DNA from 2 places in the Diaphorobacter limosus genome. Region 2 is predicted to be linked to the other one. Evidence: predicted binding sites of a transcription regulator. Region 2 holds the regulator's gene; the other holds the start of a gene.
What was found. The regulator FNR, encoded in region 2, switches genes on or off when oxygen is low (the NO sensors DNR and NnrR bind a similar motif). The targets are predictions, from matches to a motif close to TTGATNNNNATCAA.
Positions count from the first base shown of each region.

Region 1 (14,739 bases), 1.4 Mb from region 2:
CCGCAGGCCAGGCGGATTCCCAGGGGCATTTCGCCGACAGCGGGTTGTTCCAACCCCTGCCGGAACGCCAGCAGGGGGCAGGGCTGCGGCAGATGTTTGGCGATGTCTGGGAATGGACCCAGTCCAGCTACGCGCCATACCCCGGCTTTGTCACCGCGCCGGGCGCGGTGGGTGAGTACAACGGGAAGTTCATGATCAACCAGTATGTGCTGCGCGGCGGCTCCTGTGCCACGCCGGCGGGCCATGTGCGCGCCAGCTACCGCAACTTCTTTCCGGCCGCGGCGCGCTGGCAGTTCACGGGCGTGCGACTGGCGCGCGATATGCGCTGAATGCTTTCAAAAGCATAGCTTCCAGCGCTTGCTGTATAAGCGCCGGAGGCTAAAAAAACGCCTGACTATGTACATGTGGCAGATGCCCCTCACCCCTCCCGGGGGCGGCAGCGAGACGCTGTGCTCTGCAGGCTGTCCAGTTCCCCGCAGGCGGCACTGGAGCCGCAGCCTTCAGCCCCAAGGGGGCGAGGGCGGCCGGTTGCGCCGGTTTTACTCCCTCTCCCTCTGGGGTTGTGTATGCACACATCTTTTTTATAGCATTTCAGGCAACATCGACAACGCTTTGCGGCTGTTTCTCCCTCTCCCGCTGGCGGGAGAGGGTGGGGGTGAGGGTCGTCAAAGCGGGCGCTGCACCCAACCACCCCCTCACCCCCACCCTCTCCCCCAAGGGGGCGAGGGAGTTAAAACCGCGCCAAACAAGCGTTGCGTGCTATCGAAAGATGTGTACATACGCAAGCCCTCTGGGAGAGGGTGAGGGCCTGCGGCCTGCTCTGAGGCATGTCGCCAATCAGGCCAAAAATGCTTAAACCGCGTCCAGCGCCTGGGTGAGATCGGCCATCAGGTCGTCGATGTGCTCAATGCCTATCGACAGGCGCACCATGCCTTCGCTCACGCCGGCCTTGGCCAGTTCGTCGGCGTCCAGCTGGCGGTGCGTGGTGGAGGCCGGGTGCGTGGCCAGCGACTTGGCGTCGCCAATGTTGACCAAGCGCGTGAACAGCTTGAGCGCGTCCAGGAAGCGCGCGCCGGCGGCGCGTGCGTCGCCGTCGCCGGCCTTCAGGCTGAACGACAGAATGCCCGAGGCGCGCCCGCCAAGCTGGCGCTGCACCAGCGCATGGTCGGGGTGATCCTTCAGGCCGGCGTAGCGCACCCATTCCACCTTGGGGTGTTTTTGCAGCGCCTCGGCAATGGCCTGCGAGTTCTCGCAGATGCGGTCCATGCGCAGGTGCAGGGTCTCTATGCCCTGCAGGATCAGGAAGGCGTTGTGCGGCGACAGGGCGGCGCCGGTGTTGCGCAGCGGCACCACGCGCACGCGGCCGATGTAGGCGGCTGGGCCCAGGGCTTCGGTGTAGACCACGCCGTGGTAGCTCACGTCGGGCTCGTTCAGGCGCTTGAAGCGCTCCTTGTGCTGCGCCCAGGGGAACTTGCCGCTGTCGACCACCGCGCCGCCAATGCTGTTGCCATGGCCGTTCAGGTACTTGGTCAGGGCATGCACCACGATGTCGGCGCCATGCTCGAAGGGGCGCAGCAGGTAGGGGCTGGGCACGGTGTTGTCCACGATCAGCGGCACGCCGTGGGCATGGGCCACGTCGGCCAGCGCCCGGATGTCGGTCACGTTGCCCAGCGGGTTGCCGATGGATTCGCAGAAGATGGCCTTGGTGCGCGCGTCGATCAGCGGGGCAAAGCTGGCCGGGTCGCGCGCGTCGGCAAAGCGCACCGTCAGGCCCTGCTGCGGGAAGGTGTGGGCGAACAGGTTGTAGGTGCCGCCATACAGCGTGCTGGCTGACACGATGTTGTCGCCGGCCTCGGCAATCGCCTGGATGGCATAGGTGATGGCCGCCATGCCCGAGGCCACGGCCACCGCGCCAATGCCGCCTTCGAGCGCCGCGACGCGCTTTTCCAGCACGTCGTTGGTCGGGTTCATGATGCGCGTGTAGATGTTGCCCGGCACCTTCAGGTCGAACAGGTCGGCGCCATGCTGGGCGCTGTCAAAGGCATAGGCCACCGTCTGGTAGATGGGTACGGCCACGGACTTGGTGGTGGGGTCGGGCGTGTAGCCGGCGTGGACGGCCAGGGTTTCGATGCGCATCGGTGTCTTCCTTGGGTTGGGTTGTAGCAACCGGGCATTGTCGGTCAAGGCGCGGCCTGCCCGGATCAATGCCTGGCTATGGGCTGATCTGCGGCCGCGTGCGGTAGAACTGCATGGGCTGGGCCAGCATGTCCTTCTGGTGCTGGTGGATGACGGACTTTTTCATCCTGCCCACCACATGCATCTCGCAGGGCTTGCAGTCAAAGACCAGCTTGAGCTTTTCCTTGCCGTTGATGAGCAGCAAGGGCTCGGCCTTGATGGTGCCCTTGACGCCGATGACGCCCTTGGCCTGCTTGGGGCACAGGCTACATGCTGTAGCGCACGCAGTGCTTGGTGATCATCAAGCTGACCTCGCCTTCTTCTTCCTTGCTTTCATACGCCGCGTCTATCACCTTCACGCCGTGCTTCACATAGAAGTCGTGCGCCTTTTGGTTGTAGACGTTGGCCAGGTAGCTCAGCGTGTCTTCAGGGAATGGCGTGGGCGGTTCGACCGGCAGGGCGCGCGGCAGGCGGATGAAACCCTTGGCGCGGGCGGCTTCAAGCTGGGCCACGGCGTCGCGGCGCAACTGGTTCAGGCTGGAGGCGGGAACGAACCAGGGCTGGTTCATGCGCAGGGAGATGTCGTTGATCTCAAAAATCGTAGTGCCAAAGCGCCCCAGTTGTTCGCGCAGCGTGGCTTCGGCCTTGGCGGCGTCGGTGGCGGCCTGGTGCGCCTGCGCCAGGCTGGCGCTGCCGACGAAGCCGTCCTCGTCGGTCAACGTCAGGGCAAAGCCGTCGGCGGTCTCCGCCAGTGCCGCCCACAGGCCTATGCGCCGGTCGCTGGATTTTTTCTCCAGCGTGCGCACCCAGTCCATGTCGCGGTTGCGGTTGATCTCCAGGCCCTTGCGCAGGTTCTTGAATTCGGCAATTTCATTCTTCGGGAACACGCGCCAGATGCCCTTTTTGGCGCTCACGCTTTCGGCGCGGTTGATGTGTACGCCGACGAGCTCTTTTTGCAGGTCGTAGTAGCACAGGCCATCGCCGTTGTGCAGCATGGTGGCCTTGTCGCTTACCTCCAGCTCGAACCACTTGTCGCCCAGCTGGGTGACCCAGCCAATGGCGCGGCCCGGGGTCTTGGGCGTGTCGAAGGCGCCGATGTCGTCCTGGCGGCCATTGACGAAGTAGTCGGTGAACTCGCGGTTGAAGTTCTGATCCGGGTCGGGTGTGAAGCTGAAGGTGGTGCGCCCACTTGATGCGCGCGCAAATTCGCCTTCTTCGATGATCTCGTCGAGCAGCTTGCGGTAGTGCGCCGTGATGTTCTTCACATAACCCAGATCCTTGTAGCGACCCTCGATCTTGAAGCTGCGCACGCCGGCGTCGATCAGTGCGCGCAGGTTGTCACTCTGGTTGTTGTCCTTCATCGACAGCACATGTTTTTCGTGCGCGATGATGCGGCCGGCGCCGTCCAGCACCTCGTAGGGCAGGCGGCAGGCCTGGTTGCAGTCGCCGCGGTTGGCGCTACGGCCGGTATGGGCGTGGCTGATGAAGCATTGGCCCGAATAGGCCACGCACAGCGCGCCGTGCACGAAAAATTCGATGGTGGTTCTGGCGGGGTCGGTGGCGGCGCGGATGGCGGCGATTTGCGCCAGGTCGAGTTCGCGTGCCAGCACGATCTGCGACAGGCCCGCGTCCTGCAGAAAGCGCGCCTTCTCGGGCGCGCGGATGTCGGTTTGGGTGCTGGCATGCAGCTGGATCGGCGGCAGGTCCAGTTCCAGCAGGCCCATGTCCTGGATGATGAGCGCGTCGGCCCCGGCCTCATAGACCTGCCAGGCCATGCGGCGTGCGTCCTCCAGCTCGTCGTCGCGCAGGATGGTGTTGAGGGTGATGAAGATGCGGCTGTTGAAGCGGTGCGCGTGCGCAATCAGCCGTTCCAGGTCGCGGATGTCGTTGCCCGCCGTGGCGCGCGCGCCGAAGGCCGGGCCGCCAATGTAGACGGCGTCGGCGCCGTGGTTGATGGCGGCCATGCCGATATCGGCGTCGCGCGCGGGGGAGAGCAGTTCTAGCAGGTGGGGACTCAGGGACATAGGGGTCGGATTATCCCAGTGCGGCTACATTCCTGCCTTGCCCCCATGCCAGCTGCGCCCATGCGGCCAGGGCTGCAATTGGCGGGTCCAGGCCTGGCGTGGAGTTGGCAGCGGATACGGGAGGGACGAGCGATGCGCATGATCTGGGGATTCATTGGACTGTTGATTGCCTTGGCCATCGTCGCCATGCTGGTGAAGAAGCAAATCGGCGCTACACGCATCGCCGTGCCGCCGGCCGTGCAGGGGCAAGGCGCGCCCATCGACGGCGCGGCGCCCACCGCGCGTACCCAAGGCCAGCAGGTGCAGCAGCAGATCCGGCAGCAGCTGGACACGCTCATGCAGCAGCCACGGGCCCTGCCGGACGATACTCAGTAAAATATGCCTCTAGCGCTTTATGTATAAGCGCTATAAGCTATAAATAAATGAGTAAACTCGATGACACCAGCTGGATGCAGGCGGCCCTGGTCGAGGCGCGCGCGGCGCAGCAGGCCGGCGAGGTGCCCGTGGGCGCGGTGCTGGTGCGCGATGGCCAGGTGATCGCCAGCGGGCGCAACGCCCCGATTGCCTGCCACGACCCCACGCAGCATGCCGAGATGGCGGCCCTGCGCGTGGCGGCGCAGCAGCTGGGCAATTACCGGCTGGACGGCTGCACGCTCTACGTCACGCTGGAGCCCTGCGCCATGTGCGCCGGCGCCATGCTGCACGCCCGGCTGCCGCGCGTGGTCTATGGCGCCGCCGACCCGAAGACGGGCGCGGCGGGTTCGGTGGTGAACCTGTTTGCCGAGCCGCTTCTCAACCACCAGACCCAGATCGAAGGCGGCGTGCTGGCCGAGGAGTGCGGGGCGCTCTTGCAGAATTTTTTCAGTGAACGCCGCCGCGCCCAGCGTGCGCGGCGGCTGGCCTCCTACCCGCTGCGCGACGATGCGCTGCGCACGCCCGAGAGCGCGTTTGCCGACCTGCCCGGCTATCCCTGGGCGGCGCACCATGTCAGCGACCTGCCGGCACTCGCTGGGCTGCGCCTGCATTACCTCGACGAAGGGCCCAGGCAGGCGCCGCGCAGCTGGCTGCTGCTGCATGGTGGCGCTGGCTGGAGCTACCAATACCGTCACCTGCTGGCCGCCCTTGTCGAAGCCGGCGAGCGCGTGCTGGTGCCTGACCTGATCGGCTTTGGCAAGAGTGACAAGCCCAAGCAGCAGGCCGCGCATGGCCAGGCCTGGCATGTCCAGGTGCTGCTGGAGTTGATGCAGCGGCTCGACCTGCGCCATGTGGTGCTGGTGGAGCAGGGCGGCACCTGGCACCAGCTGGCCCAGGCCGCGCCTGAGCGCATTGCGGGCTTGCTGACACTGCAGGTGCCGGCGCCGCAGGGCCTTGCCTACCGCTTGCCATTTCCCGACGCTGGCCACCGTGCCGGGCCGCGTGCCTTTGCCGGATGGGTGGTGGATCGTGGCTCCCTGCCCGCGCAGTTGCCACGCCTGGCGGAACGCTGTGCGCTCGATCAGCCAGCAGAGGCCCGGGCCTTGGCGGCACGCGCTGTGGAATACTTTCGCCTTTGATTTCTGGGCGCCTTCTTGCCGATGGCGCCCGCCAGCCACGGAGCGCGCCCGCAAGGGTGCGACACACCGCCTTGTCCCAAGACCACGACCACCACCACTGCGGCCACGACCATGGCCCGCGCCACATCTACATCTATTCCCCCTCGGGCGCGGTGCGCGACAAGGCGGCGTTCCGCCGCGGCATCAAGCGCCTGCAGGCCATGGGCCATGAGGTCGAGGTGGACCAGGATGCCCTGGCCAGCCATACGCGCTTTGCTGGCGACGATGCCACGCGCCTGGCCGCCATCCACCGCGCGGCCGCCAGCGGTGCCGACGTGGCGCTGATAAGCCGCGGCGGTTATGGCATCACGCGCATCCTGCCCGGCATCAAGTACAAGGCCCTGGCCAAGGCGGTGGAGCGCGGCACGCAGTTTGTCGGCGTGAGTGACTTCACAGCGCTGCAGCTGGCGCTGCTGGCCCGCACCGGCGCCACCACCTGGGCCGGCCCGGCCCTGGTGGGCGACCTGGGGGTGGAAGGCGAGCCGGACGACATCATGCTTGCCTGCCTGGATGACTTGTTCACCGGCCATGGCGAGGGCAGCGGCTGGCGCATGCATGCCGAGAAACCCCTGGCCGATGGCCGACCCGCGGTGCGCGACATCTACGTGAAAAAAGCCTGTTTGTGGGGCGGCAACCTGGCCGTGTTGTGCTCTCTCGTGGGCACGCCCTATTTGCCGCAGATCGAGGGCGGTGTGCTGTTCCTGGAGGACGTGGGTGAGCACCCCTACCGCATCGAGCGCCTGCTGACCCAGCTGTTGCATGCCGGTGTCTTGTCCAGGCAAAAGGCGGTGGTGCTGGGCCAGTTCAACGGCTACCAGTTGGCTGCGCACGACAAGGGTTTCAAGCTGCAAAGCGTGGTTGATTGGCTGCGCACCCAGATCAAGGCCCCCGTGCTCAGCAACCTGCCGTTCGGCCATGTGCCGACCAAGGTGCTGCTGCCCGTGGGGGCCGAGGTGTCACTGTCAGTTGAGGGGCGTGACGCGCTGATCTACTGGGGGCATGCGCATTGAGCATTCTTGCCCTTGTGCAGGCGATGGCGGTGACCCTGCCGGGTACCGCGTTGCCGACGGGTTCATGCTTGGCCGTTATTTGCGTGTCAACGTTTGTCAATGTCCAGCCAGGGGTGGCGGCATATGAATGCCCCTGGTTGTAATTCGTATAAGATAAAGTTCTTGCAATTTGTAACCTTCGGTGGCTGCTCCATGCCGCGACATGGGCTTGCAGACCGGCAGTGATATCCATGACAGGGAGTAGGACGTGAGTTCCAGCACCACCGTAGTGTTTGCAGACATGGCCGGTAGCACGGCGCTGTTTGAAACGCTCGGCAATGAGCAAGCCGCTGCCTTGGTGACGCGGCTCACACAGGGCATCGGCGTTTGCGTGCAAGACCATGGCGGGCGCGTGATCAAGAAGCTGGGCGACGGCGTGCTGGGTGTTTTTGCGCAACCGGGCCAGGCCGTGGCGGCGTCGGTGGCCTTGATGCGCGAGCACCGCCAGTGGCTCCAGTCCCAACCCCAGGCGCTGCGGGTCGCAATCCATGTCGGCCTGGCCAGTGGTGAGGTGGTCGAGGTCGATGGTGATTGCTATGGCGATGCCGTGAACGTGGCCGCCCGTTTGTGTGACCTGGCCGGCGGCGCCGAGGTGTGGGCCACCCAGGCCGTGGTGGCTGGCCTGGTGCCGGCGCGGGGCGTGGGCTTTATTCGCCTGGGGCATGTCGAGGTGCGCGGCAAGGCCGAGGCCCAGGTGATGTACCAGGTCGAATGGCGCGAGGATGCAGAGGCCGACTGCACCATGCATTCCGATCTGATGAGCGAGCTCAATCGGATAGACGATCAGCCGGTCGCCGAGATCCAACTCTCCGGGCCCGGTGGACAGCGGCTTCGGGCTTCGTCTGGATCGCCAGTTCAGCTGGGGCGTGCGGCCGACTCAGATCTGTGCCTGATCGATCCCAGGGTATCGCGCGTGCACGCCAGGTTGGAATGGCGCCAGGGGGCCTTTGTGCTTACCGATCTGAGCAGCTTTGGCACCTGGGTGCGTTTCGCCGGCAGTGAGACAGCCGTGCAGTTGCGCCGCGACAACTGTCTGCTGCATGGTTCGGGGGAGATCGCGCTGGGCGTGTCCTTTGCCGATGGCAATGCACCCATCATCGGTTTTCAGGTTTCGGACAGCGGCACGCGCCCGGTTTGAGGCGCGCCTGATGCGCTGACGTCCGTTGTTGGCCTTCCGGCGCTGGAGACTACTGACCGGCCGGCTTGAGCAGAGTGGACTCGATCTTGTTGGCCAGCTGGGCCACGGCCAGGGCTGCGGGGCAGCCCGGCATTTGCTGCATCAGCAACTGGCGCCGCATCACGGCCTCGCGTACCGAGGGGTCGGCCGGGATGTCACCCATGTGCACCAGGCGCATCGGACGGCCGGTATCCGTGGTCACAAAGCGATCCAGCACCTGCTGCAACTGGCCGGTGATGGCGCGGCCGTCGCCCGGGCGCGCGGCCTGGTTGACCACCAGGCGCACCTGCTGGCGCTTTTGCTGGGTGGCCAGCACCTTGATGGCGGCATAGGCGTCGGTCAGCGAGGTGGGTTCGGGCGTGGCCACAATCAGCACCTCCTGCGCCAGCGACACGGAAAACAGCACCACGTCGGAGATGCCGGCACCGGTATCGAGCAACACCACGTCATAGCGCGGCGCCAGCGTCTGGATGATGTTGAAGAGTTCGTTGCGCACCTCGGGTGTGAGGCGCGAATACTCCACCATGCCGGAACCGGCCAGCACCACCGAAAACCCTCCGGTTGCCTGGATGACGGCGTCATCCAGCCTGGCCTTGCCGGTGAACACATCGTGCAGCGTGACCTTGGGGTGCAGGTTCAGCACCACGTCCAGATTGGCCAGGCCCAGATCGGCATCCAGCACCAGCACGCGGTGCCCACGGCGCGTCAGGGCTGCCGCCAGGTTGGCGGAGACAAAGGTCTTGCCCACGCCGCCCTTGCCGCTGGTGATGGCGATGATGCGGGCATCGACCGGTGGGTTGGCAGTGGGCTTGCCGGCGGCCTCGGTTGCGGGCGTACCGGTGGTGGAGTTCGTCGAAGGGGACAGCGCGTCGTTCATCGCTTGACTTTCAGTGGGCGCTGCCAGTGGGTGCATCCACGGGTGGGGGCAGGTCGCCCCATCCGGATGGGGTGTACAGGGGGCCAAACAGCAAACTCTTCTCCTCGGCGCTGACGCTGCTGTCGGGTTGTTCTTCGATACTGACTCGGTTGCGCCCGGCGAGCTTGGCTTTGTACAGCTCGGCATCGGCGCGGTCTATCCACAGGTTGGTGGTGCTGCGTATCCATTGCAATGCAAAGGCACCGCCGATGCTGACCGTGACGTTCAGCGCCAGCGAGGGCGATATGCGCACCGGCGTGGCCTCGATGGCGCGGCGCATGCGCTCGGCGACCACGCGGCCAAAGCCAAACTGGCATGCGGGCAGGACGATGGCGAACTCTTCGCCGCCGTAGCGGGCCACGGTATCCATGGGGCGCACGCAGGACTCGAGCGTGCGTGCCACCGACTGCAGCACGATGTCCCCGGCCAGATGGCCGTGGCTGTCATTCACGCGCTTGAAATGGTCGATGTCCAGCATCAGCAGCAGGGCGCCTTCGCCGGAGCGTGCCACGCGGTCGATCTCGCGCTCCAGAACGGCACCCACATGGCGGCGATTGGGCAGGCCCGTGAGCGGATCCTTGAGCGAGAGTTCGCACAAGCCGTCGATCAGGTTCTGCAAATACTGCAACGGCACCTGCTCGCGCAAGGCCTGCTCCGAGCCCAGCGACTGGGCCACCAGCGCATGGGCCGTGGCCAGCTGCAGGTCACGCAGGCGGATGGAAGCGGAGGGCTGTGCGTCAGTCACAAAAAGAAACAAATGGAATGAATCGCAGTGTAGCAGCCTTGCCAGCACTCTTGGGTGACAAGGGGTTGCTGCTGCATCATGGGTGCGGATTTTATGGTGCGGAGAGTGTGGTTTTCAGCGCTGCAACGGCGTCTGCGTCCGTGCGATAGGTGACGAAGTTGGGGCCCGGCACCATTGCGCCGGCACTTTCAAGGCGGCGCTGTACGGGCAGCTTGATGCCGGCCACATGTAGCATGCCGCCCTGGCTTTGCAGCAGGGCACGCAGGCGCATGAAGGCTTCGACGCCGGTCACGTCGATGCGGTTGATGGGCAGCGCGAACAGGCACAGGTGCAGGAGGTCCGGCCGCTGGGCCAGCTCGTCGGCGACGCGGCGCTCCAGCGCGTTGGCGGAGGCGAAATCGAGCTCCGCGTCCATGCGCAGCGCCAGCACCCGGGGGGCAATGGGCGGAAGCTGCCACAGGTTGCGGTCGCGCAGGCTGCCGTCGGCGTGCAGACCGACTTCAATGATGCGTGGGTGCAGGCGCTGGAACAGAAAGTGGCTCAGGTTCATCAAGATGCCGACCAGCACCCCCCAGTACAGGCGCGGCGCGGTGGCCAGCGTCAGGCCAAAGGTGGCCAGGCCAATGACCGTCTCGACGCGTGAAATGCGCCACAGCTGGAACATGGTGCGTGGCTTGATCAGATTGGTGACGGCGGTCACGACCACCGCGGCCAGTACCGATTGCGGCACGTGGTAGAGCGCCGGCGTGAGCCACAGCAGGGTGGCCAGCACCAGCAGCAGCGCGAACAATGTCGCCCAGCCGGTTTTGGCACCGGCGTACAGGTTGACCGCCGAGCGCGAGAACGAGGCGCTGGTGGCAAAGCTACCGCATAGGCCCGAGCTCATCTTGGCCAGGCCGTGGGCGATCAGATCCTGGTTCTCGTTCCAGCGCGTGCCGCCCTGCTGGTGCTCCACCTTGGCGCTGGATGCGGTTTCCAGAAAGCTCACCAGGGTGACCACCATCACCGGCATCACCAGGGTGCCCAGCTCGTGCCACGACAGCCAGCCCGGCCAGTAGGGTGAGGGCAGGCCCGAAGGCAGGTGGCCGATCACCGCGCCGTCGGTATCTGCGTAGTCGATGGCCCAACTGATCAGGGCCGCCAACGCGATGAGCACGATGGCGGCGGGAAAGCTGGAACGCCAGCGCTTGGCCAGCACCAAAAAGGCCCAACTGCCCAGGCCAAAAGCCAACGCCGTGAAGTCAAAATGCTGCAGCGATGGACTGCTGGCCAGTGCGCTCCAGCTGGTGCGCAGGCCCAGCAGCGCTGGCAATTGCGATGCCAGGATCAGCAGCGCCGCGGCCTGTGTGAAACCGCCCAATACGGGCGATGTGACCAGATTCAGCAGCCAGCCAAAGCGCACCACGCCCAGCGTCAGCTGCAGCAGCCCCGACAGCAAGGCCATCCATGCCGCCAGCGCCACCCAGTGGGCGCTGCCGGGCTCGGCCATACCAGTAAGGGACGCGCCTATCAGCAGGCTGGTCAGCGCCGTGGGGCCCACGCCCAGGCGGGTGGACGAACTCCAGAGCACGGCCACCAGGGCCGGCACCAGAGAGGCGTAAATGCCCGTCACCAGCGGCATGCCCGCCAGCGCCGCATAGGCCACGCCCTGCGGCACCAGCATCAGGCCCACGGTCATGCCGGCCCAGAACTCCCCTTGCAGCAGCTCGCCCGAGGGGCGTGGCCATGTGAGAAAGGGGAACCAGCGGTGCAGGACGGGTGTGGGCATGGTGGGCGATTGTCACGCCATGCGCGTGGGCCTGCTGTGGAAACGGTCGTTGCCCTAATAATCTGCACATGACTCAAGCACCCGCAGCCGACCTGTCCACCCGTCTCATCCACCACGACTACACGCCGCCCGCGGGCTTCGAGGCGCCGCAGCCGCCCGTGCACAAGGCGTCCACGGTGATATTTCCCAACGTGTCTGCGCTGCGCGCGCGCGAATGGAAGGATAAGAGCAGCTATACCTATGGCCTGCATGGCACCCCTACCACCTACCAGCTGGAGGAGCGCCTGGCCACCCTGGAGGGCGGCCTGCAATGCCTGCTGGTGCCCAGCGGTCTGGCGGCGATTGCCACCGTCTCGCTGGCCTTGCTGCGCCAGGGCGACGAGGTGCTGATCCCCGACAACGCCTATGGCCCGAACAAGGCCCTGGCCGAGGTCGAGCTGCGCCACTACGGCATTGCGCACCGCATCTATGACCCGCTCGATCCCGCCGACCTCGCCGCCAAGATCACCGACGCCACGAAACTCGTGTGGCTGGAGGCGCCCGGCTCGGTGACGCTGGAGTTTCCCGATCTGCCCGAACAGGTGCGCATCTGCCGCGCGCGCGGCGTCACCAGCGTTCTGGACAACACCTGGGGCGCGGGCCTGGCCTTCGCACCCTTTGATTTGATGGGTGACGGGCAGCTGGGCGCGGATATTTCCGTGCATGCCCTGACCAAATACCCCAGTGGCGGCGGCGATGTGCTCATGGGCAGCATCACCACGCGCGACGAGGCGCTGCATCTGCGCATCAAGCTCACGCATATGCGCCTGGGCCTGGGCGTGGGGGCCAATGATGTGGAGGCGGTGCTGCGCTCCCTGCCCAGCATGGCGCTGCGCTACCACGCGCACGACCTGGCGGCGCGCGAGCTGGCGCGGTGGATGGGCACCCAGGCGCCGATCGCCCAGGTGCTGCACCCGGCGCTGCCCGGCTCGCCCGGGCATGACCATTGGCAGGCGCTGTGCGGCGGTGCGCAGGGCGGCCAGGGCGCTGCCGCTGGGTTGTTCAGCGTGGTCATCGATGCCCGCCACAGCCAGGAGCAGGTGGACGCGTTCTGTGATGGGTTACGCCTGTTCAAGATCGGCTACAGCTGGGGCGGCCCGATGAGCCTGGTCGTGCCCTATGACCTCGCGAGCATGCGCGCGCGCGCCACGCCGCAGCTCAAACCCGGCACGGTGGTGCGCTTCTCCATTGGCCTGGAGGCGGTGCAGGATTTGCGTCAGGATCTGGCGCAGGCCATGGAGCGCGCGTTCGCCTGAGCTTGCACGGGCGCAAGCGTGACCATCATGGGGTGGTAGTTTCCTTGATGCGCGACAAGGGTTTCGCTGGGTATGGTTGCTGGCTACGTCACAGCCACCGCACAGCGGGCCCACCGTCATGACCGACTCTTCCACGCCCGCGCCCGCTGCTGCGCCGCCGGCACCACTGGTGCTCAAGCCCCTGGGTTTCAAGGATCCGTTTCGCTGGCTTGCCGGCGGTGTGCGCGACCTGTTGGCCGCGCCCGGTATCGCCGCCTTCTACGGTGCGTGCTTTTGGGGCATGGCGTTGGTACTGGGCTGGGTGTTTCGCTCGCAGCCTGAGTACACCATGTCGCTGGCCAGCGGCTGCCTGCTGGTGGGGCCGTTTCTGGCCATGGGCCTGTATGAAACCAGCCGCAGGCGTGAAGCCGGCCTGCCGCCGGATCTGGGGGTGTCCATCACCTGCTGGGATCGGCATGTGTCCAGCATGAGCATGCTGGTGCTGGTGCTGATCGTGCTGGAGCTGCTGTGGGGGCGGGCATCACTGGTGGTGTTTGCCGTGTTCTTCAATACCGGCATGCCGTCCACCACGGGGGTGATGCAGGCGGTGTTCAACCCGCAGAACTGGCAGTTCGTCGTCGTCTACCTGTTGGTGGGCGGGGTGTTTGCGGCCCTGGTGTTCTCCAGCACGGTGGTGTCCATTCCCATGATTCTTGATCGCGACACGGATGCGCTCACGGCCGGCATCGCCAGCATCCGCGTGGTGCTGGAGAACCCGGGTGTGATGCTGCTGTGGGGGGCGCTGATCACGCTGCTGGTGGCGCTTGCCCTTGCGCCCTGGGGGGCTGGCTTGCTGGTGGTGGGGCCGATGCTGGGGCACGCCAGCTGGCATGCCTACCGTGCGGCGGTGGCAGCGCCGGCGGCCGTCGAAGCGGCAGAGCCGGAGGCTTGAACCCTGGCCTTCAAGGCCCGGGTGCCAGCCCGGCGGCAGGGCGAACCGCAGACGCTCGACGCGGTGCAGGGCGTCAGCGTTTGCGTTTCGATGGTGTGCCGCCTTTGCGCTTGGGGCTGACCTTGGCGGTGGTGTGAGCGGGGGCCTTGCCAGCGGCAGGTCTGGCACCAGTGCGTGCCTGTGCTATGGCGGTGAGGCGTACCGGCAGGTACATCACCACCTTTTCGCCAGCCTTGAACTTGCCTGTGAGCTTCAAATCGTTCCAGTCGGCGACATCGGCGGCCTTGACCTTGTAGCGCTGGGCGATGCTGGCGACCGTGTCGCGCTTGCCGGCGCGCACGGCGGTGCGGCGGGTGACGATTTCAGGGGTGAAGGCGATCTGCCCGTTGTCGGCCACATGCTCGGAGACATCGGCACCTTTGCCGGCGGCACGCGGCACCATCAGGGCCGAGCCGGCCTTGATCATCATGCGCGGCGGTATGCCGTTCATCTGGCGCAGGTCGCCCACGTCCATGCCCACGCGCTGGGCGGCAGCCGTGACGCTCATGGTGTTGGGCACGGTCCACACGGTCCAGCTGGCGTACTGGCCTTCGTTGTAGGCGGCCAGGTTCTTGCGGAACACCTGGGCGTTGTCCCAGGGCAGCAGGATCTGCGGCATGCCGGCAGAGAGGATGACAGGCTTGTGCAGTGACGGATTGAGCGCGCGGAAATCTTCCAGCCGTATGCCGGCCAGGCTGGCTACCAGCTTCACGTCGATGTCGCGCGTGATCTCCACGCTCTGGAAATAAGGGTGGTTGTGGATGACGGGCAGATCGGTGCTGAACCGCGTTGGCTCGGCCACGATGTTCTTCACCGCCTGCAGCTTGGGCACGTACATGCGTGTTTCTGCGGGCATGTTCAGGTCGGTGTAGCCGGTGCCCAGGCCCTGTTTCTCGTTGCGGGCAATGGCCCGGGCGACACTGCCCTCGCCCCAGTTGTAGGCGGCCAGGGCAAGGTGCCAGTCACCGAACATGCCGTGGAGCTTTTGCAGGTAGTCCAGCGCTGCACGGGTGGAGGCCAGCACGTCG
Region 1 covers NZ_CP136921.1:1,097,863-1,112,601, reverse strand. The annotation lists gene egtB (ergothioneine biosynthesis protein EgtB) at 1-329, shown strand, start outside; gene P4826_RS05430 (O-acetylhomoserine aminocarboxypropyltransferase/cysteine synthase family protein) at 853-2,136, opposite strand; partial or broken gene P4826_RS05425 (peptidase U32 family protein) at 2,213-4,199, opposite strand; gene P4826_RS05420 (hypothetical protein) at 4,332-4,574, shown strand; gene tadA (tRNA adenosine(34) deaminase TadA) at 4,622-5,752, shown strand; gene P4826_RS05410 (LD-carboxypeptidase) at 5,824-6,801, shown strand; gene P4826_RS05405 (FHA domain-containing protein) at 7,049-7,978, shown strand; gene P4826_RS05400 (MinD/ParA family protein) at 8,028-8,894, opposite strand; gene P4826_RS05395 (GGDEF domain-containing protein) at 8,905-9,678, opposite strand; gene P4826_RS05390 (SulP family inorganic anion transporter) at 9,770-11,446, opposite strand; gene P4826_RS05385 (PLP-dependent transferase) at 11,515-12,741, shown strand; gene P4826_RS05380 (DUF2189 domain-containing protein) at 12,860-13,672, shown strand; gene P4826_RS05375 (transglycosylase SLT domain-containing protein) at 13,746-14,739, opposite strand, start outside.
Region 1: a site for FNR is predicted at 12,786-12,799, ahead of P4826_RS05380 (DUF2189 domain-containing protein). Genes of this name have one in related genera too.

Region 2 (14,739 bases):
GTATCTGTTGATTCCTCTATCCGTCGTGCTTGTGCTGTTTGTGCTGGCGGGCCTGTGGTGGGCGGTCTACCGAGGACAATTTGAAAACGTCGAACAAGAGGGAGAGCGCATATTGCGGGGCGATTGACAATAGTCAATAACCCTAGTGCGAGTCTGGTTGAAACTTTTTTCTGCTTAGCAACGAGGTAACCGATGGAGTCATCACAAACAAAAGTTGCGCACTACGACGATACCGTCGTGCGCCAGTTCTCGATCATGGCGGTCGTCTGGGGGGTGGTCGGCATGCTGGTCGGCGTGTTCATCGCCGCCCAGCTCACATGGCCCGAGCTTAATTTTGGTATTCCATGGCTGAGCTATGGCCGCCTGCGCCCACTGCACACCAATGCGGTGATTTTTGCCTTTGGCGGTTGCGGCCTGTTCGCTACCAGCTACTACGTGGTGCAGCGCACCTGCCAGACCAAGCTGTTTGGTGGGCCGCTGATCCCGTTTACCTTCTGGGGTTGGCAAATCGTCATCGTGGCTGCCGCCATCTCCCTGCCGCTGGGTTACACCACGAGCAAGGAGTACGCCGAGCTGGAATGGCCTATCGACATCCTGATCGCCCTGGTCTGGGTGTCCTATGCCATCGTGTTCTTCGGCACCGTCGGCAAGCGCAAGGTCAAGCACATCTATGTGGCCAACTGGTTCTTTGGCGCATTCATCCTGGCCGTGGCCCTGCTGCACATCGTCAACAGCGCGGAGATGCCCGCTGGCTGGATGAAGAGCTACTCCGCCTACGCGGGCGTGCAGGATGCCATGGTGCAGTGGTGGTATGGCCACAATGCCGTGGGCTTTTTCCTGACCACGGGCTTCCTGGGCATGATGTATTACTACATCCCCAAGCAGGCCGGCCGCCCGGTGTACAGCTACCGCCTGTCCATCGTCCACTTCTGGGCCCTGATCTTCACCTACATGTGGGCCGGCCCGCACCATCTGCACTACACGGCCCTGCCTGACTGGACGCAGTCCGTCGGCATGGTCTTCTCGCTCATCCTGCTCGCTCCCAGCTGGGGCGGCATGATCAACGGCATCATGACCCTGTCGGGCGCCTGGCACAAACTGCGTGACGACCCCATCCTGCGCTTCCTGATCGTGTCACTGTCGTTCTACGGCATGTCCACGTTCGAGGGCCCGATGATGTCCATCAAGACCGTCAACGCTCTGTCGCATTACACCGACTGGACCGTGGGTCACGTGCACTCCGGCGCGCTGGGCTGGGTGGGGCTGGTGACCATGGGTTCGCTCTACTACATGATCCCGCGCCTGTTCGGTCGCGAAAAGATGCACTCCATCAAGGCCATTGAAATCCACTTCTGGCTGGCCACCATCGGCATCGTGCTGTACATCGCCGCGATGTGGATTGCCGGCGTGATGCAGGGCCTGATGTGGCGCGCGGTCAACCCTGATGGCACGCTGACCTACACCTTTGTCGAAAGCGTGAAAGCCACCTATCCCTTCTATGCCATTCGTTTCCTGGGCGGTGTGCTGTATCTGGCTGGTATGTGCTTCATGGCCTGGAACACCTGGATGACCGCAATTTCCGGTCGTTCCGTGAAGGTGGCCATTCCGGCCGTCAATCCGGCGCACGCTTGAGGTCTGAGGAATCCGTAGATGTCTAATACAAACAAGCAAACAAGCTCCGGTTTCACCCATGAGAAGGTGGAAACCAGCAACTTCCTCATGATCGTCCTGATCCTGGTGGTGATCGCCATGGGAGGTTTGGTGGAAATCGTTCCGCTGTTCTTCCAGAAGTCCACCACCGAACCGGTTCAGGGCCTCAAGCCCTACACGGCGCTGCAGCTGGCAGGGCGCGACATCTATCAACGCGAGGGCTGCTACAACTGCCATTCGCAGATGATTCGTCCGTTCCGCGCCGAGACGCTGCGCTATGGTCACTATTCGGTTGCCGGTGAGTTTGTCTACGACTACCCGTTCCAGTGGGGTTCCAAGCGCACCGGCCCGGATTTGCATCGTGTTGGCGGCAAGTACAGTGATGAATGGCACCGCATTCATCTGGTCAACCCGCGTGATGTGGTGCCCGAGTCCAACATGCCTGCCTACCCCTGGCTCGAAAAGAACCAGGTGGATGCCGCCAGCATGGCTCCGCATATGCGCGCATTGCGCCGCGTTGGCGTGCCCTACACGGATGAGGAAATCGCCGGCTCGGCCGAGGCCGTCAAGGGCAAGACCGAGATGGAAGCCGTGATTGCCTACCTGCAGGTGCTGGGCACCGCGCTCAAGTAAAGAGAGCTTGCCATGGACATCACCACCATGCGCATCGTGGTCACGCTGGCTTCGCTCGCGTGCTTTCTGGGTATTTGGTACTGGGCCTATACGGCTCGCAACCGGGCCCAGTTCGATGAGGCAGCGCAGCTGCCCTTCGCCAATGACGATTGATTGCTCCAACCGATACGAAGAGAGAACCCATGAGCGACTTCACCAGTAATTTCTGGTCTATTTATGTGGCCGGGATCACCCTTGCCGGCATCATCGCCTGTGCCTTGCTGCTGTGGCTGACATCACGCAAGAAGATCGAATCCGCTGCTGACAACACCACGGGCCATGTCTGGGATGTGGATCTGAGGGAGATGAACAACCCTATGCCCCGTTGGTGGATGTGGCTGTTTGTCATCACCATCGTCTTTGCCTTTGCCTATCTGGCGGCCTACCCGGGCCTGGGCACCTTCAAGGGCCAGCTGGGGTGGACGCAAGTCGGTGAGTACCAGGCAGAAGTTGACAAGGCCAATGCCGAGTTGCAGCCACTGTATGCACGGTTCGACAGCATGAAAACCGAGGACATTGCAGCCGACCAGGCGGCCATGGCGATCGGCGAGCGTTTGTTCATGAACAACTGTGCCCAGTGTCATGGCTCGGACGCACGCGGTAGCAAGAGCTTCCCGAATCTGTCGGACAAGGATTGGTTGCACGGTGGTACGCCCGATGACATTCGCAAGACCATCCATGATGGTCGAGTCGGTGTGATGCCCCCCATGGCCGCAGCGGTGGGTTCGCCCGACGACGTGCGCAACCTGGCCCAATACGTGCTAAGTCTGTCGGGAAGTCCGCACGATTCTCTCAAGGCGTCGCTGGGCAAGGCCAAGTTCACCGCCTGTGCGGCTTGCCATGGCATGGACGGCAAGGGCATGACTGCCATGGGAGCCCCTAATCTGACCGATGACATTTGGCTGCATGGCTGGGGCGAGGCAGCGATCGTGGCTATGATCAACGATGGCAAGACCAATCAAATGCCGGCCCAGGCTGGCAAACTCACAGATCAGCAGATCAATGTGCTGACCGCCTATGTCTGGGGCATGTCCAACAAGCCCGGCGCTGCAAAATAAGGCATTTGTATCGGCCGGCAGCCCCTCCTAGGGGTGCCGGTTTTTTTTGTTTTGCAAGCCCGTCTTGCACCAAGAGATTTTCAACATGAAGCCAGCCGACGGAAAGCCCCGCAAGGTTATCCCCATTGCGGCAGCGCCGGCAGAAAAGCCGAAGACCGAATCCGCATCTTTGTACGAGGCGCAGAAAAAGGTCTATCCGCGCTCGATCAGTGGCGTATTCGCCAATTGGCGCTGGATCATGGTGTATGTCACCCAGTTGGTTTTTTATGGCCTGCCCTGGCTGCAATGGGGTGAGCGCCAGATGGTGTTGTTTGATCTGGGTGCTCGGCGCTTCTACATCTTCGGTCTGGTGCTCTACCCGCAGGATTTCATCTATCTGACGGGGCTGCTCATCATCTCGGCGCTTGCACTGTTCTTGTTCACGGCGGTGGCAGGGCGGCTGTGGTGCGGATTTTCCTGTCCACAGACGGTTTATACCGAGATCTTCATGTGGATAGAGCACAAGATCGAAGGCGATCGCAGTGCGCGCATCCGGCTCGATAACGGCCCCTGGACATTTGAAAAGACCTGGAAAAAATCGCTGAAGCAACTGGTGTGGATTGCCGTGTCATTCTGGACCGGTTTTACATTTGTCGGATATTTTGTACCCATCCGGGAGTTGGGTGGCGAACTTATGTCGCTGCACGGAAGCTGGCAGATTTTCTGGGTGTTTTTCTACGGCTTGGCGACTTACGGCAACGCCGGCTACTTGCGTGAGCAGGTATGCAAATACATGTGTCCGTACGCGCGCTTCCAAAGCGCGATGTTTGATAACGACACCCTGGTTGTCACATATGACCCGGAGCGTGGCGAGCCCCGTGGCCCGCGCACCAAGGCGGTGGACTACAAGGCCAAGGGTCTGGGTGATTGCATCGATTGTTCACTGTGCGTACAGGTCTGCCCCACGGGAATCGATATCCGCGATGGGCTGCAGTACGACTGTATTGGCTGCGGCCTGTGCGTGGATGCCTGCAATACCGTGATGGACAAGATGCAGTATCCACGCGGCCTGATTCGGTTTTCCACGCAGAACGGCGTGAAGAACCACTGGACGCAGTCGCAGATGCTCAAACGTGTCCTGCGGCCACGGGTATTGTTTTATTCCGGTATTTTGATCGCCTTGTGCATAGGGATGATGGCCAGCTTGGTGGTGCGTACCCCATTGAAGGTAGATATCGTGAGGGATCGAGCGGCTCTGTCGCGCATCGTGGCAGGCGGGAAGCTTGAAAACATTTACCGACTGCAAATCATGAACGCCACCGAGGGGGCGCAGCGCTATGTGATCAGTGCACGTGGACTGGACGGGCTTGAGGTGATCTCCGAACCGGAGATTGACATCGGCCCGGCAGAATCTCGCTGGGTGGTCGTGCGGCTGCAAATTCCCTATGGATCGGCAGCGCCTGGCTCACACACCGTGTATTTTGATGTCCGTGCCCAGGATGACAAAGGCCAGGTGGCAGAAAAATCCGTGTTCCTGGTGCCGCGCTAAGGGTTGATGTACGAGCATCCGCTGTTTTTGTATTGATTTTTTTGTATTGGGCCTCGGAAGGCCCAGGGAGTCCGCAGTCATGTCACCCAACTCATCAGCGAATTCGACGCCTGAGTCTCAGCCTTGGTGGAAGTATGGCCATGTCTGGTTGATCATTGCCGGGCCGGTGATCGTGGTAATCGCTGGCTTCATCACACTTTGGCTGGCGTTAGCACGGCCAGATCCAGTGTTGACGGAAGACTACTATCAACGGGGTCTTGACATCAACAAGACATTGCAAAACTCTCAGATGAGCATGACGCCAGCAACCAAGGGGCGCAACCACGCTGCTACCCCGGTGCAGGATCAACCACGCTGATTCTGGGGCCTAAGGGGAATCAAGGAGACAGTTGCCGTGCATGTAGTGCTAGTCTGCGAGCACAACAGCTTGGAGGTGCTTCGATGTGGATGCAACGACTGATGTGGATTGCGTGGCCTGCGTTTCTCATGGCCGGTGTCATGGAGATGGTGGTTTTTGCCTTTGTCGATCCGGAGGCGTTGCAGTGGTTTGACCAGCCTGTGAATCTGTCGCGCGAAGGCGTCTATACCGTCGCGTTTTTCTTGTTCTGGCTGGTGATTACGATATCAGGCGCTTTGACGACCCTGTTGTCGTTCTCTCCCTTCGAGTTCAACCATCGGGAGTCGTCGGAGACGGACAGGCCAGCTGATAACCCCAAGTACGTGTCATGATCCTGACAATGCGGGAGGCCTGAATCGCCCAAGTTTAGTGACAAGCCTGCTGGCTGTTGACAATTCGCTTCAAGGCTTCCGTATTCACAATGCGAACATGGCGCTGCTTGACTTCCACAATGCCCTCCTCAACGAATTTGGAGAAGGTGCGGCTCACGGTTTCAAGTTTCAGGCCCAGGTAGCTGCCAATTTCCTCGCGGGTCATGCGCAGCACCAGTTCTGACTGCGAAAAGCCGCGCGCATGCAGGCGCTGCACCAGGTTCAGCAAGAAGGCGGCCAGGCGTTCCTCGGCGCGCATGCTGCCCAGCAGCAACATCACCCCATGCTCACGGACGATTTCACGGCTCATGATCTTGTGCACATGGGTTTGCAGTGCCGTAACTTCGCGCGACAGTTCCTCGATACGCTCAAAGGGCATGACGCAAACCTCGGCGTCTTCCAGAGCCACGGCATCGCAGGTGTGGCGGTCGTTGACGATGCCATCCAGACCGATGATTTCTCCAGCCATCTGGAATCCGGTGACCTGGTCGCGCCCATCTTCGGTTGCTACGCAGGTTTTGAAGAATCCTGTGCGGATGGCAAAGAGCGAGGTAAATGCCTCCCCGTTGCGAAACAAGGTTCCGCCGCGCTTGACCTTGCGGCGAACTGCAACGATGTCATCAATGCGCTTGAGCTGCTGGTCATCCAGACCCACAGGCATGCACAGCTCGCGCAGGCTGCAATTGGAGCAGGCTACTTTGATGGTTTGCAGGTTGGAAGACATGGATACTCGGTTCCTAGTACGGACTTACAGCCGAATGTAACCGAGACTTGGGATGTCGCGATTCGTTGAGTGACTTTGATCCAAGGTCAAATTGTCGTCAACTCGGCTTCATGGGGGCTTGATCGGCGTCAAGGACACAGGGTGGACTCTACGGCACAGTGCGCACGAATTGCAAGGAACCCTTTCATGACTGTCGTTACCACCGAGCTCTTGCGTCGCTTTGACGTTCCGGGGCCGCGCTATACCTCCTACCCTACCGCCGATCGTTTCGTGGAGGCTTTTGGTGAAAAGGAGTACATCCTGGCATTGCAACAGCGCCGCGTGGGATCAGTGGCCAAGGCCATGCCGTTGTCGCTGTACATTCACATACCGTTTTGCGAATCGTTGTGCTACTACTGTGCCTGCAACAAGATCATTACCCGCCACCCCGAGCGGGCCGATGTATATCTGCGTTACCTGAGCCGGGAAATTGACCTGCACACCGCGCACTGCGGTGTCGGCCAGCATGTCAGTCAGCTGCACTTTGGTGGTGGGACGCCGACTTTTTTGTCCGATGACGGCTTGCGTGAGCTCATGGGCATGCTCAAGCGCAGTTTTGTGTTGGTGCCAGGAGGGGAGTACTCCATAGAGGTCGATCCGCGCACGGTTGATGAACAGCGGCTGGCGTTGCTGGCTGAGCTGGGCTTCAATCGGCTCAGCTTCGGGGTGCAGGACTTCGACCCAGAGGTACAGAAAGCCGTACACCGCATACAGCCAGCAGAAAAGGTGTTTGGTCTGGTTGAAAGCGCGCGCAAGCTGGGTTTCGACTCGGTGAACGTGGATCTGATCTATGGTCTGCCAAGGCAGACGCCAGAGTCATTTGACCGTACCCTGGAGCAGGTTGCGCAACTGCGACCTGATCGGATAGCGCTCTATGCCTACGCCCATTTGCCCGAGCGTTTCAAGTCGCAACGCCGCATCATCACCGCAGAACTGCCCATGGCGTCGGCCAAGGTGTCGATGCTGGCTCGCTCCATTGATGCATTCATGAACGCCGGCTATGTCTACGTGGGCATGGATCACTTTGCACTGCCCGAGGATGCGCTGGCGGTGGCCAAGCGCCAGGGGCGGTTGCACCGTAATTTCCAGGGCTATAGCACGCAGCCTGACTGTGATCTGATTGGCCTGGGCGTATCCGCCATTGGCCGCGTCGGTGCAACGTACAGCCAGAATGTGAAGACCCTGGACGAATACTACGACGCCATCGACCATGGCCACCTGCCGGTCGTGCGGGGGCTGGCATTGACCAAGGATGATCTGGTGCGCCGCGCCGTCATCATGGCTCTGATGTGTCAGGGCGAGTTGCTGTTCGAGCCCTTGGAGCAGTCCTGGCTCATCGACTTCCGCAGTTACTTTGAAGCGGAGCTGCGGCAGCTTGAAGAAATGGCCGAGCAAGGGTTGGTCAGCATCAGTCCCGAGGGCGTCAAGGTCACAACCATGGGGTGGTTCTTTGTGCGCGGTGTGGCCATGGTATTTGACAGGTATTTACAGGCAGATAGGAACCGCGCGCGCTTTTCCCGCATCATTTGAGCCATGTTATGGGCTCTGGCATCGACGGCTTTTTTCATGGGTTTGATGGGCGGGACGCATTGTCTCGTCATGTGTGCCGCACCCTGTGCGGCTTTGACGGGGAAGGGCGCGGCGCCGGCGGGTGATACCCGGGTGGTGCGGCTGGCGCCGCAGGCTGGAACTCTGCAGCGCACGGCGGGTTTTCATCTGGGGCGGCTGATGGGCTATGGGTTCGCCGGAGCCCTGGCTGCCTGGGCGATGGACCGCCTTGCATGGCTTGGCCAAAACACCGCTGCCTTGCGTCCGGCCTGGACATTGCTGCATGTGCTGATTCTGGCCTGGGGTCTGCTGATGATGCTGCAGGCGCGTCAGCCAGCGTGGCTGGAGCATGCCGGTCGTTCGGTCTGGACGAAGGTGCGTGCTCTGGTGGCACGCCCAGGGGGACTGTTCGTCACGGGCATGGCCTGGGCGCTGTTGCCTTGTGGTTTGCTCTATACCGCTCTGCTGACTGCGGCCCTGAGCGGCAGTGTGCTGCGCGGTGCGCTGTGCATGGTGCTCTTTGGTGTGGGCAGTGGGGTTTGGTTGGTGGCGGGGCCAATTCTGTGGCGCAGTTTCCGTGCCCGCGTAAATCGCGTCGCCAGTTCCTGGGGCTCAAAGCTGGCTGGCGTTGTGCTTTTCGCCATGGGCGGCACGGCATTGTGGATGGATGTTGTGCATGGGCAACCCGCTCCCTGGTGTTTGCCCTGAAAAGACAATGTGCAACAAAGTGCTTGGCGCGTAACAGGTGATAATGTTTCAGGCACATGGGCCGTGTCGACATGTGTTTGTCGTGCCCATTACAACTGAATTGACGTGAACCAGGCTGTCCTGATTGATATCGACGCTCTGCGAGTTGGGATGTTCATCCAGCTCGAGTTGGGTTGGATCAATCATCCCTTTCCGATGAGTAGTTTCAGGCTCTCATCTCCCGACCAGATCCGCGTGTTGCGTGAGATCGGGCTTCAATCCGTGCGTTACATCCCTGCCAAAAGCACGGTAACCGCCGCAAACGCCGGGCTGCGGTCTGAAGAGGCGAGGGATGAGCCTGAGAGCGATGCCATGGTCCAAGCGGAGCTGGGTGCTGCCGATCTGTTGGCGCAATTCAATGCGCGCCAGCAGCACTGCAATCTTCGGTTTCAAGAGGCCACTCGCACCTATGCCGCAGTCTCAGCCCATGTGCGCGCTGAACCGGCGCAGGCGCGCGAGCAGGCAGAAGCGCTGATCCGAACATGTGTTTCAGATCTCCTGACGCGAGGTCCCTGCGCCGTGCATTTGCTGGCCGATGGTGTCAGCCAGCGCTCGGCAGCGCATGCGGTCAACGTGATGGTGCTGGCCTTGCTGCTTGGGCAGGCCATCGGCTTGCAGGCGCAACAGTTGCATGGTTTGGCTTTGTCTGCATTGCTGCATGATCTGGGCAAGGTGAATCTGCCAGCCCATATTGGTGAGCCGGGTGCTGCCCTGAGGGCTGCCGACATGCAGCGCTACCACAGTCATGTAGGACTGTCGGTGGAGCTGGCGCAGAACATGGCTTTGCCAAGCGATGTGCTCATTGCAATTGCGCAGCATCACGAAATGGCCGATGGCAGTGGCTACCCGCTGCATCTTGTGGCGGACGACATCAGTCGCTGGGGGCAGATTCTGGCTTTGGTCAATCGTTATGACCGGCTGTGCAATCCGCTGCACGGTGATCAGGCTTTGACGCCGCATGAGGCAGTGGCAAAGCTTTTTGCCCAGCTGCGGGGAAGTTTCGATGCGTCGGTGCTGGGTGCCTTCATACGGCTGATGGGTGTGTATCCGCCGGGCTCATTGGTGCAGCTGGTGGACGGGCGTTTGGCGGTGGTGATGGTTGTGGATCCGGCGCGTCCCCTGCGCCCTTGGGTGGTGCCGCATCAACCGGACGTGCCGCGCAGCCAGGTGGCCTTGCTGAACCTGGCGCAAACGCCCGAGCTTGGCATTCTGCGCAGCCTCAAGCCGGCGCAGTTGCCACGTGCTGCCCTTGAATATCTGTTGCCACAACCGCGTATTTGCTACTTTTTTGCGCGCGCCCTGGATTCACTTGGCGAAGGGGATGCGGCATGAATATGGGCCGGCAGCCCTTTCAAGCCATTTGGGATGGCCTGGCCCTGGCTGCCTGGCTGGTTGATGCCAAGTCTTTGCAGATCCTGCAGGCCAATGAGGCCGCGTCGCTGCTGGTCGGGCGGCGCGTGGCAGATATGGAGGGCATGCCCATCCTTGAGCTTGCGGCGACGCCAGAGGATCAGATTTTCTGGGGCCAGCCCACCACCGACATTGCTGCCGGGATCCATTCACACACCTGGGTGCGCAACATGCGCAGCCAGGCGCTGGTGCCGGTGGATCGTCGCGTGCTGGCGATTCATGCAGGCGCCAATGCAGGTGCTGCACAGTGCCTGCTGTTGACCATGCAGGATCGATCGGAGCATGAGGCCTCCCGGCTTGAGCTGGAGGCCTTGCTGTCGGAGCTGCGCGCAACCCTTGATTCAGCTGTGGATGGAGTGCTGACCTGCAATCTGAACGGGCAGATGCGGGCCTTCAACCATCGCCTGGTCGAGATATGGCAGTTGCCACACGAAATGCTGTTGCAGCGCGATGATGCGGCGATATGGACGCATATCGAAAGCCTGGTGCTCGACAGTGAGGTCTATCGCGCCGGGCGTGCTGAAATTGTGCGTGAACCGATGCGGGAGAGCCACGACATCCTTCTTCTGCGCAATGGCATGACGGTGGAGCAGCGCTCCGTGCCTCAACTCGTTCAGGGGCGGCCAGCAGGGCGGGTGTATACGTTTCGCGATATCACCAGTGACATCCAGAATCAGGCCGACCTGCGCCTGGCGGCCCGGGTGTTTGAATCGAGTCTGGATGCCGTCTTCATAGCCGATCGGCGCAACGCGATCCTGCGCATCAATCCGGCTTGTGAGAGGCTTTTAAGGGCATCCGCCGACGGGGTGGTTGGTCAATCCGTCACCACGCTGTTCGCCAGGGGAAAGGGCCGGAGCGCCTTCCTGTCCGAGGTACAACAGGGGTGGCTGCAGAACGGATTCTGGGAGGGCGAGCTGCATCTGCGCCAGCGCGACGGCGGTGACTGCAGTGTGCATTTGTCCTGGGTTGTGCTGCGCGACGCTGAGGGAGGTGACGCGCAAAGCATAGGCTTCATGCGCGATCTGACGCAGCAGCATGCGGCCAAGCGGCGCATTGAGCAGTTGGCCTACCGTGATGCGTTGACCGGGTTGCCCAACGGCCTGTTGCTGAGTGAAAGGGTGACTGCGGCCATTGAGCTGTCGCGTGCCACCGGGGACAGCTTTGCCATCCTGTGTCTGGATCTGGATCGTTTCAAGATCGTCAACGATTCACTGGGGCATCCCTTTGGCGACCGCGTGCTGAAACTGGTGGCCGAACGCCTGCAGGGTTGCCTGCGCCAGGCAGACATGCTGTGCCGCCTGGGAGGCGATGAGTTCGTCATCTACCTGCATGGCGCCGATGTCGGCATTGCCGAGGGCGTGGCGCGTCGCATGCTGGATGAATTGCAGCGCCCGTTCATGCTCGATGGCATGGGGTTTTCCATCCAGTGCAGCATCGGCGTGTCGATGTTCCCGCGCGATGGCGAGTCGCTGGACGACCTGATCAAGCAGGCCGATACGGCCATGTATCAGGTCAAGGAGCGTGGGCGCGGCAATTTTGGCTTCTATCGGCCGCAGATGAATGCCAATCTGTTGTCGCGCATGAAGCTGGAGCATGCCATGCGCCAGGCGCTGGGCTTGGGGCATATGGCTGTGCACTACCAGCCTCAGGTGGACATGGCCACGGGGCGCATTGTGGGTGCGGAGGCGTTGGCAAGGTGGACGGATCCGGAGTTTGGTGTCGTGTCGCCGGGCAGCTTTATTCCGCTGGCGGAGGAGTCCGGTTTCATCGTCAGTCTGGGTGGCTGGGTGATGGAGCAGGCCATCAAGGAGGCGGCGCACTGGATGAGCTGCGGCACGCCCTTGGTGGTGTCGGTCAATGTCTCCGCGCTCGAGTTTCGGCAGCCGGGTTTTGTCGAGCGCATCACCGCCTTGCTGACCCGTTATGGCCTGCCGGCCCAGCAGTTGGAGCTGGAACTGACGGAGAGCGTGTTGCTGCACGATGCCCAGGAAATGGAGCAGGTGCTGGCAAGCCTGACGCGCCAGGGACTCAGGCTCTCCATCGATGATTTTGGCACCGGATACTCCAGCCTGGCCTACCTGAAGAAGCTGGCCATTCACCGGCTGAAAATCGATCGGACATTTATCTGTGGCCTGCCTGATGACGAGGGTGACAGCGCCATCGTCAAGGCGGTTCTAGGCATGGGCCGGGCCCTGGGTTTCAGCGTGGTGGCGGAAGGCGTGGAGACGCAGGAACAGCGCCTTGCGCTGCACACCATGGGCTGTGAGTACTACCAGGGTTTCTTGTGCGCGCCAGCCCTGAGCGCCGCGGAATTTCGCTCCCGCGTTCTTGGCCCATCAGCCGTGGAACAAAAGCACCAGTCCAAAAGAACGCCCTGCCGCTCGCGCGCTGCCAAGCGCTGAAGACTGGGATCCGCACGGGCTGCAAAAAAAGGTGTCTGCAAATGCCACCGGGCCGTCATCCTGAACCGGGGGTTCAGGTGGGCGAGGGCAACCTGGCGTTGGGTTCATCTGACGCGAGACGATCACGCTCACCAGGCAATGTACCAAGCCCGTGCTCAGTGAGCATTGGTTCAAGGAACTATAAAGCCCGGCAGCACTGCAGACGGCTCTATTGTACTTGCTGCATCTCTTCGTGATGGCCGAGGGCGGTTGGTTACAACAGGCGCCCGTCGTCCCCCAGGGCTTCGTCCAGCCGCAGCAGCAGTTGTTCCAGGCGCTGCTCCTGTGCTGTACTGGCCTGTGGCGTCGCGGTATCTGGATCAGTGCCGGTGACCGGTGCGGGTGCGCTGCGTTGCTGGGCCGCTGCGCTTAGATCGGCGACTTCGCGGTCGGCAATTTCGAAGGCCAGGTTCAGGGCCGCCAGTACGGCAATGCGTTCCCGTGCGCGCACCTTGCCGGCGTCGCGGATGCGCGTCATGGCGGTGTCCACGCGTTCCACCGCTTCCAGCAGGCGTGACTCATGCCCATCGGGGCAGGCCAGCAAATAGCTTTGCTGCAGGATTTGAACCTCAATCTGCTTCATGGCACATCCTTGGGCGGATTGTTTTCGGGCAGGCGTTCGAGCAAGGAGTCAACCCGCGCGCGTGCCGCACTCAGACGGGACTTGAGCGAATCACGTTCCTGGGCCAGGGCCGCCACCTGCGCGGCCAGCAGGGCGTTGGTGCGCTCCAGTTCGGTGTGGCGCAGCAGCAGGCGCTCGACGCGCTCTGCAATCAGATCAATGGGGTGCGTTGTGGCCATAGAGCCGTGCATTGTAGGGCGGGGCATGCGTTTGCCGGTAAAATGCGCGCCGTTGGTGCTCGCTGCCGTGGTTCGCACGGCCGCAGTTCAACGGGAAGCAGGGAGGGGGACTTCGCCATGAAGCACACCCCGAGCCTGCGCTGCCCCCGCAACGGTCAGCGGATGAGTCGCATCCCGACTCCCCCTTCACTCACAAGCCACTGGATGCCTTGAACAAGCGTCTGGGAAGGCGATGAAGGGTGCACCGCCAGCCCGGATACCGGCCAACACAGGTGGTTGCCCAGCGTCATGAACGACGTCGGTGGCGGCTGATTACCCATTGTCGGCGGGGAGGCTGGCACGGGGTTCATTGCAGGTCTCGATTCCCTTTATGAAGCATATATCTCTATGCAACCGTGCCATCGATGCGCGCGTGGCGTTGCGCCGTTCCGCGCTGGCCCTGGCGGTTCTGGCTGTTTGTTCGGCCCAGGCCCAGGTGGCGTCAGAACCCCCCCTACAAATCGCCCAGTACCACGCGCCGGCGCTGAACGAGATGGTCGTGACCGCCACGCGCACCGAGCAGCCGCTGACCGACATCGTCGCCGACGTTTCCATTGTCGATCGTGAGACGATAGAAAACAGCGGCGCCACTGGTCTGGTCGATGTGCTGGCGCGCTTGCCGGGTGTGCAATTTGCGCGCAACGGCGGTCCGATGGGTTCGACCAGCCTGTACCTGCGCGGCGCCGAGACGCGTTTCACCGCCGTCTATATCGATGGCGTGCGCGTGGACTCGCAGGCTTCGGGCGGCGCGTCGTGGGAGGCCATTCCCCTGTCGTTGGTCGATCGCATCGAAGTGCTGCGTGGCCCGGCGGCTGCGGTTTACGGCTCGGATGCCGTGGCCGGCGTGGTGCAGATCTTCACCAAGAAGGGCGAGGCCGGTGTGTCGCCCTATGTGGGCGTGGGCAACGGCACGCACCGCACCTGGAAGGCCGAAGCCGGCGTCAGCGGCGCCAGCGGCGCCGTGGACTACGCCATTGGCCTGGCCCGCGAAGGCAGCAAGGGCTTCAGTGCCAGCACCAGGGCTACCAGCAACCCCGACCGCGACGGCTACACCAGCACGGCGGCCAACGCGCGCCTGGGCCTGCAGGTCAACCGCGCGCACCGGCTGGAGGGCACGCTGTTGTACAGCGACAGCGACAGCGGTTACGACACCAGCAAGGCTGACGACCGCAGCCTGCACCGCCTGCAGACCCTGGGCCTGGCGTGGCAGGCGCAGTGGACCGAAGCCTACAAGACGCGCTTGGCCGTGACCGATTCGCGCGACCGCTACGAGACCCAGCCCTCGCCCTATCTGACTGAGACCCAGCTGCGCGG
Region 2 covers NZ_CP136921.1:3,806,207-3,820,945, forward strand. The annotation lists gene ccoS (cbb3-type cytochrome oxidase assembly protein CcoS) at 1-127, shown strand, start outside; gene ccoN (cytochrome-c oxidase, cbb3-type subunit I) at 193-1,632, shown strand; gene ccoO (cytochrome-c oxidase, cbb3-type subunit II) at 1,651-2,283, shown strand; gene P4826_RS18330 (cbb3-type cytochrome oxidase subunit 3) at 2,296-2,436, shown strand; gene ccoP (cytochrome-c oxidase, cbb3-type subunit III) at 2,466-3,380, shown strand; gene ccoG (cytochrome c oxidase accessory protein CcoG) at 3,466-4,908, shown strand; gene P4826_RS18345 (FixH family protein) at 4,988-5,266, shown strand; gene P4826_RS18350 (hypothetical protein) at 5,350-5,637, shown strand; gene fnr (fumarate/nitrate reduction transcriptional regulator Fnr) at 5,672-6,400, opposite strand; gene hemN (oxygen-independent coproporphyrinogen III oxidase) at 6,587-7,969, shown strand; gene P4826_RS18365 (sulfite exporter TauE/SafE family protein) at 7,973-8,695, shown strand; gene P4826_RS18370 (HD-GYP domain-containing protein) at 8,801-10,066, shown strand; gene P4826_RS18375 (sensor domain-containing protein) at 10,063-12,546, shown strand; gene P4826_RS18380 (cell division protein ZapA) at 12,800-13,168, opposite strand; gene P4826_RS18385 (DUF904 domain-containing protein) at 13,165-13,386, opposite strand; cobalamin riboswitch at 13,426-13,668, shown strand; gene P4826_RS18390 (TonB-dependent receptor domain-containing protein) at 13,757-14,739, shown strand, end outside.